One region of the Pseudomonas sp. TE12508 genome, then DNA from elsewhere that is predicted to be linked to it. Evidence: riboswitches for the same ligand, from Rfam matches in the RefSeq annotation. Region 1 holds a riboswitch; the other holds the start of a gene.
What was found. Region 1 has a riboswitch for cobalamin ahead of cobO (cob(I)yrinic acid a,c-diamide adenosyltransferase). Riboswitches for the same ligand answer to the same signal wherever they lie in the genome.

Region 1 (4,408 bases):
TACCAACATCGGCGCCGGGTAGAACTCCTTGACCGGTCCCAGACAAAGAACGGCCAAAGGCTTGGCCCCGGTCGGTAAACCCAGCAAGTCCGCCAGCGCTTGTGGCTCGAACAATGACACCCAGCCCATGCCCAGGCCTTCGGCGCGGGACGCAAGCCAAAGGTTCTGGATGGCGCAGGACAGCGAGGCCATGTCCATTTCCGGCAGCGTACGACGGCCGAAAATGTGCCGATCACGATCGTCCATCAGCGCGGCGACCAGCACCTCGGCGCAGTCGTTGATGCCTTCGACCTTGAGCTTCATGAATTCGTCGGAGCGCTCGCCGAGGGCTTCGGCAGTGCGGATGCGCTCTTCTTCCACCAGCTGTTGAATCTTGCCGCGCAGTGCCCGATCGCTGATGCGGATGAAACGCCAGGGCTGCATCAGGCCGACACTCGGCGCTTGGTGCGCGGCTTCGAGCAGACGTCTCAGTAACTCGGGTTCAACCGTACCGCCGCTGAAGTGCCGCATGTCGCGGCGTTCGGCGATGGCTCGGTAGACGGCTGCGCGTTCGGCTTCGGAAAATGTGTTGTCGGTCATGGCCTCTTCGCGAGCAAGCCCGCTCCCACATTTGAATTGCATGCCCCTGTGGGAGCGGGCTTGCTCGCGAAGGCGGCCTCAAGGTCAGGCACAAACAGCGCTGCAATCGCCGATGGATTGGACGGAAAATAAAAATGTACATAAGAGGCCGTCATCCGCCCCTCACGATAAACCGCCTCCGCCCCTCGCCCGCCATTGGGGCTCAACCCTCGAGCAATCGGCTCAAGTCCGGTGCTGGTCAGCGAGTGGTGATACGTGTGCCCACGCAGCAAACCTTCCGGCAATTCGACCGCCTGCAAGGCCAACGCGGCAAGACGCTTCTGCATCACCGCCTCACCGGCCAGCAAGCCAACCAGTTCAGCGCGAGTGCCCTCGACATCGGTCAAGGAATCCAGCAGATACAGCATGCCGCCACACTCGGCCAGCAACGGTTTGCCCGCCGCGTGGTGAGCGCGGATCGCGGTCAGCATCGGCGTGTTTTGCGACAACGCTACATGGTGCAATTCAGGGTAACCGCCCGGCAGATAGAGGCTGTCTGCCTCAGGTAATTCGCTGTCGCGGATCGGCGAAAAGAAAGTCAATTCGGCGCCCATGGCCCGCAGCAGATCCAGGCTCGCGCCGTAGGTAAACGCGAAAGCTTCATCCCGGGCCACGGCAATCCGCACACCGGCCAGCAACGGTTCGGCTGCGATCATTTCAGGCGCGGCGAATTCCACGGCTGGCGGCAGCGCCACATCGCAACTGCTGGCCAAGGAGTCGGCCGCCGCATCGAGACGCAGGTCGAGATCATTCAATTCACTGGCCTGAACCAGGCCGAGATGCCGACTCGGCAATTCGATCCCGGTCTCCCGGGACAACGCTCCGTACCAGCGCAAGCCTTCAGTCAGGCTGCCTTCCAGCAATTGCGCATGGCGCACGGTGCCGACCCGATTGGCCAGCACACCGGCAAACGGCAAATCCGGCTGATAACGCGCAAGGCCCAGGGCCAGCGCGCCAAACGTCTGCGCCATCGCGGTGCCGTCGATCACGCCGAGCACCGGCACACCGAAGTGCCGCGCCAGGTCGGCACTGGACGGCGTACCGTCGAACAGCCCCATGACGCCTTCGATGAGGATCAGGTCGGCTTCGCCAGCGGCTTCCCACAATAGCCGTCGACTTTCTTGCTCGCCGACCATCCACATGTCGAGTTGATAAACCGGTGCGCCGCTGGCGCGCTCGAGAATCATCGGGTCGAGAAAGTCCGGGCCGCATTTGAACACACGAACCTTGCGCCCCTGATTGCGATGCAAACGGGCGAGCGCGGCGGTGACGGTGGTCTTGCCCTGACCGGAGGCCGGCGCGGCGATCAGTACCGCCGGGCATTGACGATGGCTATTCATAATGTGCAGTTCACAGCTCGACGCCTTTTTGCGCTTTGATTCCGGCCTGGAAGGCGTGCTTGATCATGCCCATTTCAGTGACGGTGTCGGCCAGCTCGATCATCTCCGGTTTGGCGCCACGACCGGTGACCACCACGTGCTGCATCGGTGGACGGGCCTGCAAGTCGCTGAGCACCTGATCGAGATCGAGGTAGCCGTGCTTGAGGGCGATGTTCAACTCATCGAGCACCACCAGACCAATGGCCGGATCACGCAGCAATTCGCGGGACACTGCCCAGGCGGCTTCGGCGGCGGCGATGTCACGTTGGCGATCCTGGGTTTCCCAGGTAAAGCCTTCGCCCATCACATGAAAACGCACTTGCTCCGGGAAGCGTCGGAAGAACAGCTCCTCGCCGGTGCTGGTGCGCCCCTTGATGAACTGCACCACGCCGCACTGCATGCCGTGGCCCATGGCCCGCGCAAGCATGCCGAACGCCGAGCTGCTTTTGCCTTTGCCGTTGCCGGAAAGCACCAGCAGCAAACCGCATTCATTCGGGGAGTTGGCGATGCGTTCGTCGATCACCGCTTTTTTGCGCAGCATGCGCGCCAGATGGCGTTCGTCACGATCGGGAGTATCAGTCATGGGGGAGCTCTCCGTTGAGGCTGGATAACGGCGGGCAGGCACAAGAATAGACGGCAAGAAGCCTGGCATCGCCCACCGTGATGCCGTTGGATGAATCAGGCCGGTCTCCGGGCTCATGAGCAGCTTGCGCCTGACTGCGCGCCTTCCCATGTTGACATCAACACAGTGGCTCAAGGCGCAGTTTTCACTCATTTACCGTTGCGGGGGCAGCGCCGGGATCGTGATCATTCTTCGCTGGAAGAAATTCACTCACCGGCTTCCCTGTTTCACTCTGTCGACCAAGGTCACAGAGCACCTGAAACAAGCCGCGAAGGTTAGAGGGTTGGGGGTGGAGCGTCAATTAAAGCCGGGACACCGCTGAGCGAATAACTGCCGTCGATCAATTAACTGACGCCAATCTTGTGCCACACTGCCAGCAGTGATATCAAAGAGCCACAACCTGACAACACAATAACAAGGGTGAGCCCCATGCAAGGCATGATCATCAGCAATCCGAAGCTGGAATTCCTGCGCCCGGTGCTGGAACGCTGGTTTGACTGTATCGACCGCTACAACGCCGTGCGCGGCGATAACGATACACCTTACTGGTACGACGAAAAAACCAACCTCGGCCTGCTCTGCGCCGCTGCCTGGATGGCAGAAATGGTCACGCTGGCACAGACGTCGACCCGCAAACAGATCGAAGAAGGCGAACGCAACGCCCGCGCCGATCTGTTTATCGCCAGCAGCGAAGAGCGCGCGTATCTCCAGGCCACCCAGCGCTGGCCACGGGTCAATAGCCTGAACCTGACTCAGGCACTGGCGGACATCACCAGTGACGCGAAGCGAATCAGCTACGCCAGCGATCTGAAACTTGGCTGTCTGTTTGTCGCGCCACAAAAAGCCCAGCACAGCGCCACCCCGGAAGAACTCCAGGACATGGTCGACGACCTGCAAAAGGAACATACCTGCGCCGTGGCCTGGTATTTCCCTTACGCCTACCGCAAGTTGCGCAATGAAGCCGGCAACTACCATCCAGGCATCGCTGTTCTGCTCAAGGAAGCCCGCGGCTGACCGGTTGAACCATCGAACGTCTACGCTTCTCTATGATTACGTCAATGCATTCATAGGGAAGATCAGTAATGCGCAAACCCCAGCTCGTTTTCATCATCGCGCTCGCCGGAGGGCTCGCTGCCTGTGGTGAAACCTCCAGCCTGCAAGTCTCGGATGGCACAGGCCCGTCGCCCAAACTGCCAGAACCGAATAAAACCCTGATCCCGACGGTGAACATCGCCCCGGCGATCGGCTGGCCTGAAGGTAAGAAACCTGTCGCCGCGACCGGGACTCAAGTGGCGGCGTTTGCCGAAGGCCTCGATCATCCGCGCTGGCTCTATGTGTTGCCCAACGGCGATGTGCTGGTGGCCGAAACCAACGCACCGCCTAAACCCGATGATGGCCAAGGCATTCGCGGCTGGGTCATGGGCAAAGTCATGGGCCGCGCCGGTGCCGGCGTCCCCAGCCCGAACCGCATCACCCTGCTGCGGGACAACGACCACGATGGCGTTGCCGAAACCCGCACGGTATTCCTGGAAAACCTCAACTCGCCCTTCGGCATGACCCTGGTCGGTAATGACCTGTACGTCGCCGACACTGATCGCCTGCTGCGTTTCCACTACGAAAACGGCGAGACGGCGATCAAGTCGCAGCCGATCAAGGTGGTCGATCTGCCGGGCGGCACGCTGAACCACCACTGGACCAAAAATGTCATCGCCAGCAAGGATGGCAGCAAGCTGTACGTCACCGTGGGTTCAAACAGCAACGTCGGTGAAAACGGCATGGATCAGGAGGA
Region 2 (4,408 bases), on a different contig from region 1:
AATTCAGCAAGGATCTTCTCCAGATGATTGACCCCGAGGTGGATCGCCATGGTCGCCCCATGCTGCGCCAGACTGCCCAGCTCTTCACCGGCCGGCATCGCGGTCTTGTCGGCGTAGCGGGTCAGAATCACGCTTTGTGACACGTCCGGCAAGGTCAGTTCAGCACCCAAAAGCGCCGCGCAGGCGGCGGTGGCGGTGACGCCGGGAATGATTTCAAAAGGGATGTCGAGTTCACGCAAATAGCGAATCTGCTCGCCAATCGCGCCGTACAGGCTCGGATCACCGGAATGCACCCGGGCCACGTCCTGGCCGTTGGCATGGGCGTTCTTGATCAGCTCGATGATCTGTTCCAGATGCAATTCGGCGCTGTTGACCACCTGTTCGGCGCGGTGGCCGTCCAGTACAGCGGCGGGGACCAGGGAGCCTGCATAGATGATGACCGGGCAGCTACGAATCAGCCGCTGGCCTTTGACGGTGATCAGTTCCGGGTCGCCGGGGCCTGCGCCAATGAAGTAGACGGTCATCGTCGTTTCCTGTCAGAAAAAGGGTATGGGCACGCTTCAGATGAAGATTGCTCATGATCGAAGGCGGGGATTATCGGGGATTTTACGCGGCGCTGGCCAATGCAAGGGTGGCCTGGGCGTATTTTTGTCGTGGAATCAGCAACTTTGCCGGTCCCTGAGCCAACTGTTCGGCCAGTGCCAGCGCGGCACTTTCCGCTACGCCGTAACAGCCGGTGCGTTCGAACGCGATGTCCGAGTGGTGGCTGAGTTGCGGTTCATAACCGGCCAATTGTTCGCTGCTGAAATACATCAACGGCAATGCCAGTTGTTCGGCCAGTTCGATCAGGGCGGGTTCTTCGCGCTTCAGGTCGATACTGGCCAAGGCCTTGATCTCACGGAGCTCGATTTGATGGGCCTGTAACGCTTGATCAAGCAGCGCCCGCAGCGTGCTGACGGGGCAGCCGCGCTGGCAGCCCAGGCCGACCACCAGGGTCGGCGCTGCGCTGACGTCTGTCATGCGGAGTATTGGCCATCGCTTTTGCGGCGGAACAACCAGGCGCTGATCAGGCCGAGGGCCAGCCAGAACGCCATGTTGGTCAGCTGCGAAGCGATTTTGAACTGCGCTTCCAGGGCTTCGGGAGCGAGCATGGAGTGCACTTCCGGTTGTGGCGCGCCGATGACGTGCGGAGCGGCCAGAATCGCCACGCCGAGGATCTTCATCAGCCAGTGGCGGCTGAACACGATCAGCGCGATGCCGACAGCGGTGGACGCGGCAGTGCCAATCCACCAGATCTGCCGTTGCGCCAGATCCGCCGCGGCAGTGCCCGGCAGCTCAGGTGGCAGGCCGAGGGTTGGCGCCAGCACGAACGTCGCGTAACCCGCCAGGCCCCAAAGCAGGCCCTGAGAGGTACGGCGTGGAGCGCGTAAGGTGTAGAGGCCCGCGAGCATCAGGGCGAAACCCACCGCTACCACCAGATTGCCGCCGGTGGTCGACAGCACGCGCTGCCAGCCGTCTTCAGGCTCCCAGGCTTCGGCATCGTGGGTGTGAGCGGTGACAGCTCCCGCGGCGTGCTCGTGGATTTCAACCGCGGCCGGCTCGGATTTTTCGTAGGTCTCGGCCTGCAGAATCAGCGGAGCCACCCAGAAGCTTTGCAGCAGGGTCAGCAGCAGGGCGGCCAGCAGCCCGGTGAAACCTGCGGTTTGCGCAATACGCTTGATCATGTCAGCAGGTCTCAATGGCACGGGAATGCGGCGCTGTGACGGGTATCGTGCGCGGCGTTGTGCACCGCTTCGATGTGCGAGAAACCGGCGAAATACACAAGGCTGGCGCCAAGAATCGACGCACAAAAAGCGGCGGTCAGGCGTTGGCTCAGGGTAGTGGTGGTGCTGATCGTGCTCTTTTTATCGGTGTTGCTGCCGGTACTGCTGATGATCGACATGGCGCTTCCCTCTGGTCTGTCAGCGGGTGAATAGAGCGCATGAAAACCTCCGTACGCCGGGGCACGCAGAGATTTCGAACAGCGCCCGCCCACCGCGGGTTTGTTATTCAGTGAACGTAAGAGTCACTTTGTGTTGCGGGCCGGTCTCCGGGCTCGCGAGGGGCAGGGCTTGCGCCCAAACCTGCAAGCATCACCTTCCCATGCCATATGACGGGCACAGTGGATCTGACGCTTCACTCGCTTACCGTTGCGGGGGCAGCACCGGACTGACATGGCTTTAGAGTAAAGCACATGATTCACCGGTTTCCCGTTTCACCCTGTGAAGGGCACCCGTAACAAGGCGTGTAGGAGAGCATGGGCGGGGGTTGGGCGTCAATTGGCAAGGGTTCTCGTTTGAGTTGATCGTTCCCACGCTCTGCGTGGGAATGCAGCCCGGGACGCTCCGCGTCCCTTTCACAGCCGAACGCGGAGCGTCCGTTGAGGCATTCCCACGCAGAGCGTGGCAACGATCATCAAGTGATCGCATTCTCCTATAGGACATTGACCCGCCCCCACACGATGCGTAGCCTTGCGCTTTCGAGGTTCTTCGGCGTCTGCCGAAGCTAAGAAGGGAACGCGGTCGATGCCGCGGCTGCCCCCGCAACTGTGAACGGTGATGTTCGCTGCCACGCCACTGCAAGCCCTGATCCATCAGGTTCGCGGGAAGGCGCAGCAAACGCCAGTCGAACGATTGGCACACCGTCAGCCAGGAGACCTGCCTCGACACAGATTCTCACTACAACCGGGCGGGGTGATCCGGTGGCGGAACTCTTGCGCGCGTGCATCCGCCGCTGCGATTGTCGTCCCGTATGCCCGCCACCTTGCCAAAGGGCATCCGATGAAAACACTGGCCAAACTCCCCGTCACCATCGTTACCGGCTTCCTCGGCTCGGGCAAAACCACTTTGCTGCGCCACATGCTCGACAACGCCCAGGGCCGTCGCATCGCAGTGATCGTCAATGAGTTCGGCGAGCTGGGCATCGACGGCGAAATCCTCAAGCAGTGCTCGATCGGTTGCACCGAAGAAGAAGCCAACGGCCGCGTTTACGAACTGGCCAACGGCTGCCTGTGCTGCACGGTTCAGGAAGAATTCTTCCCGGTGATGCGCGAACTGGTCGCGCGGCGCGGCGACCTTGACCATATCCTGATCGAAACTTCGGGCCTGGCCCTGCCAAAACCTTTGGTTCAAGCCTTCCAATGGCCAGAAATCCGTAGCGCCTGCACGGTTGACGCGGTGATCACCGTGGTCGACAGCCCGGCCGTCGCTGCTGGCACCTTCGCGGCGTTCCCGGATCAGGTCGATGCCCAGCGCAAACTCGACCCGAACCTGGACCACGAATCGCCGCTGCACGAGCTGTTCGCCGACCAACTGGCCAGCGCCGACCTGGTGATCCTCAACAAGGCCGACCTGATCAGCGCTGAAGACCTGGCCCGCGTGCGCCTGGAAGTCGCCGAAGAACTGCCGCCAGCGGTGAAAGTCATCGAAGCCAGCAGCGGTCGTCTGCCACTGGACGTGCTGATCGGCCTCGGTGCCGGTTCTGAAGAACACATCGACAGCCGCCACAGCCATCACGATCATCACCATGAAGGCGAAGACGACCACGACCACGACGCATTCGATTCCATCTCGATCGAGCTGCCACAAGCCGACGAAAGCCTGCTGATGGATGCACTGACTCAATTGGTGGTCCAGCACGGCATCCTTCGGGTCAAAGGTTTTGCAGCGGTGCCGAACAAGCCGATGCGCCTGCTGATCCAGGGCGTGGGCACGCGTTTCGACAAGCACTTCGACCGTCAGTGGGGCGCTGAAGAAGCACGCACCACGCGTCTGGTGTTGATCGGTCAGGATCTGGACGCCGCTGCGCTCGAAGCGCAATTGCGCGCTGCGCTCAGCGTTTAAACCATGCACCTGCTCAGGACCCAGCCCGGCGGTTTCGTGTCGGATGACAACATCGCCGACCTTGGACAAACTCCCGCCGAGCTGGTGATCCTGTGCAGCGGCGATTCCAGCCTGGCGTTGCTTGCCGAAGCGGCGCAGCAGTTGCCCGACGATTACCCGAGCGTACGCCTGGCCAACCCGATGCAGGTGCAGAATCACGCCTCGGTCGATCTCTACGTCGACGAAGTGCTGCGCCACGCCAAGGTGATTCTGATCTCGCTGCACGGCGGCATCGCCTATTGGCGTTATGGCATTGAGCGTCTGGTGGAGTTGTCCGAGCGCGGCGTGCAGTTGATTCTGGTGCCGGGGGATGATCGCCCGGACCCGGAACTCAGTGACCTGAGCACCGTAGCCGCGCAAGACCGCGATCGGCTCTGGCACTTCCTGCGTCAGGGCGGCATGGCCAACGCACTCGACCTGTTTCGCTGCCTCGCCAATCGCTGGCTGGATCGCGACTACTCATGGTCCGAGCCGCAAACCCTGCCACG

Region 2: it holds a riboswitch for cobalamin, as region 1 does, so the genes downstream of both, ACZ9IM_RS14895 (CbtB domain-containing protein) here and cobO (cob(I)yrinic acid a,c-diamide adenosyltransferase) in region 1, are expected to answer to the same signal.

What each region holds. Positions count from the first base shown of each region.
Region 1 is NZ_JBWCCN010000002.1:144,947-149,354, reverse strand. Features, by position in the region: gene bluB (5,6-dimethylbenzimidazole synthase) at 1-579, opposite strand, end outside; gene ACZ9IM_RS02860 (cobyrinate a,c-diamide synthase) at 576-1,958, opposite strand; gene cobO (cob(I)yrinic acid a,c-diamide adenosyltransferase) at 1,969-2,580, opposite strand; cobalamin riboswitch at 2,662-2,894, opposite strand; gene ACZ9IM_RS02850 (hypothetical protein) at 3,049-3,633, shown strand; gene ACZ9IM_RS02845 (PQQ-dependent sugar dehydrogenase) at 3,702-4,408, shown strand, end outside.
Region 2 is NZ_JBWCCN010000009.1:207,015-211,422, forward strand. Features, by position in the region: gene cobM (precorrin-4 C(11)-methyltransferase) at 1-524, opposite strand, end outside; gene ACZ9IM_RS14885 (cobalamin biosynthesis protein) at 607-1,020, opposite strand; gene ACZ9IM_RS14890 (CbtA family protein) at 1,017-1,724, opposite strand; gene ACZ9IM_RS14895 (CbtB domain-containing protein) at 1,736-1,942, opposite strand; cobalamin riboswitch at 2,064-2,291, opposite strand; cobalamin riboswitch at 2,505-2,718, shown strand; gene cobW (cobalamin biosynthesis protein CobW) at 2,820-3,881, shown strand; gene cobN (cobaltochelatase subunit CobN) at 3,885-4,408, shown strand, end outside.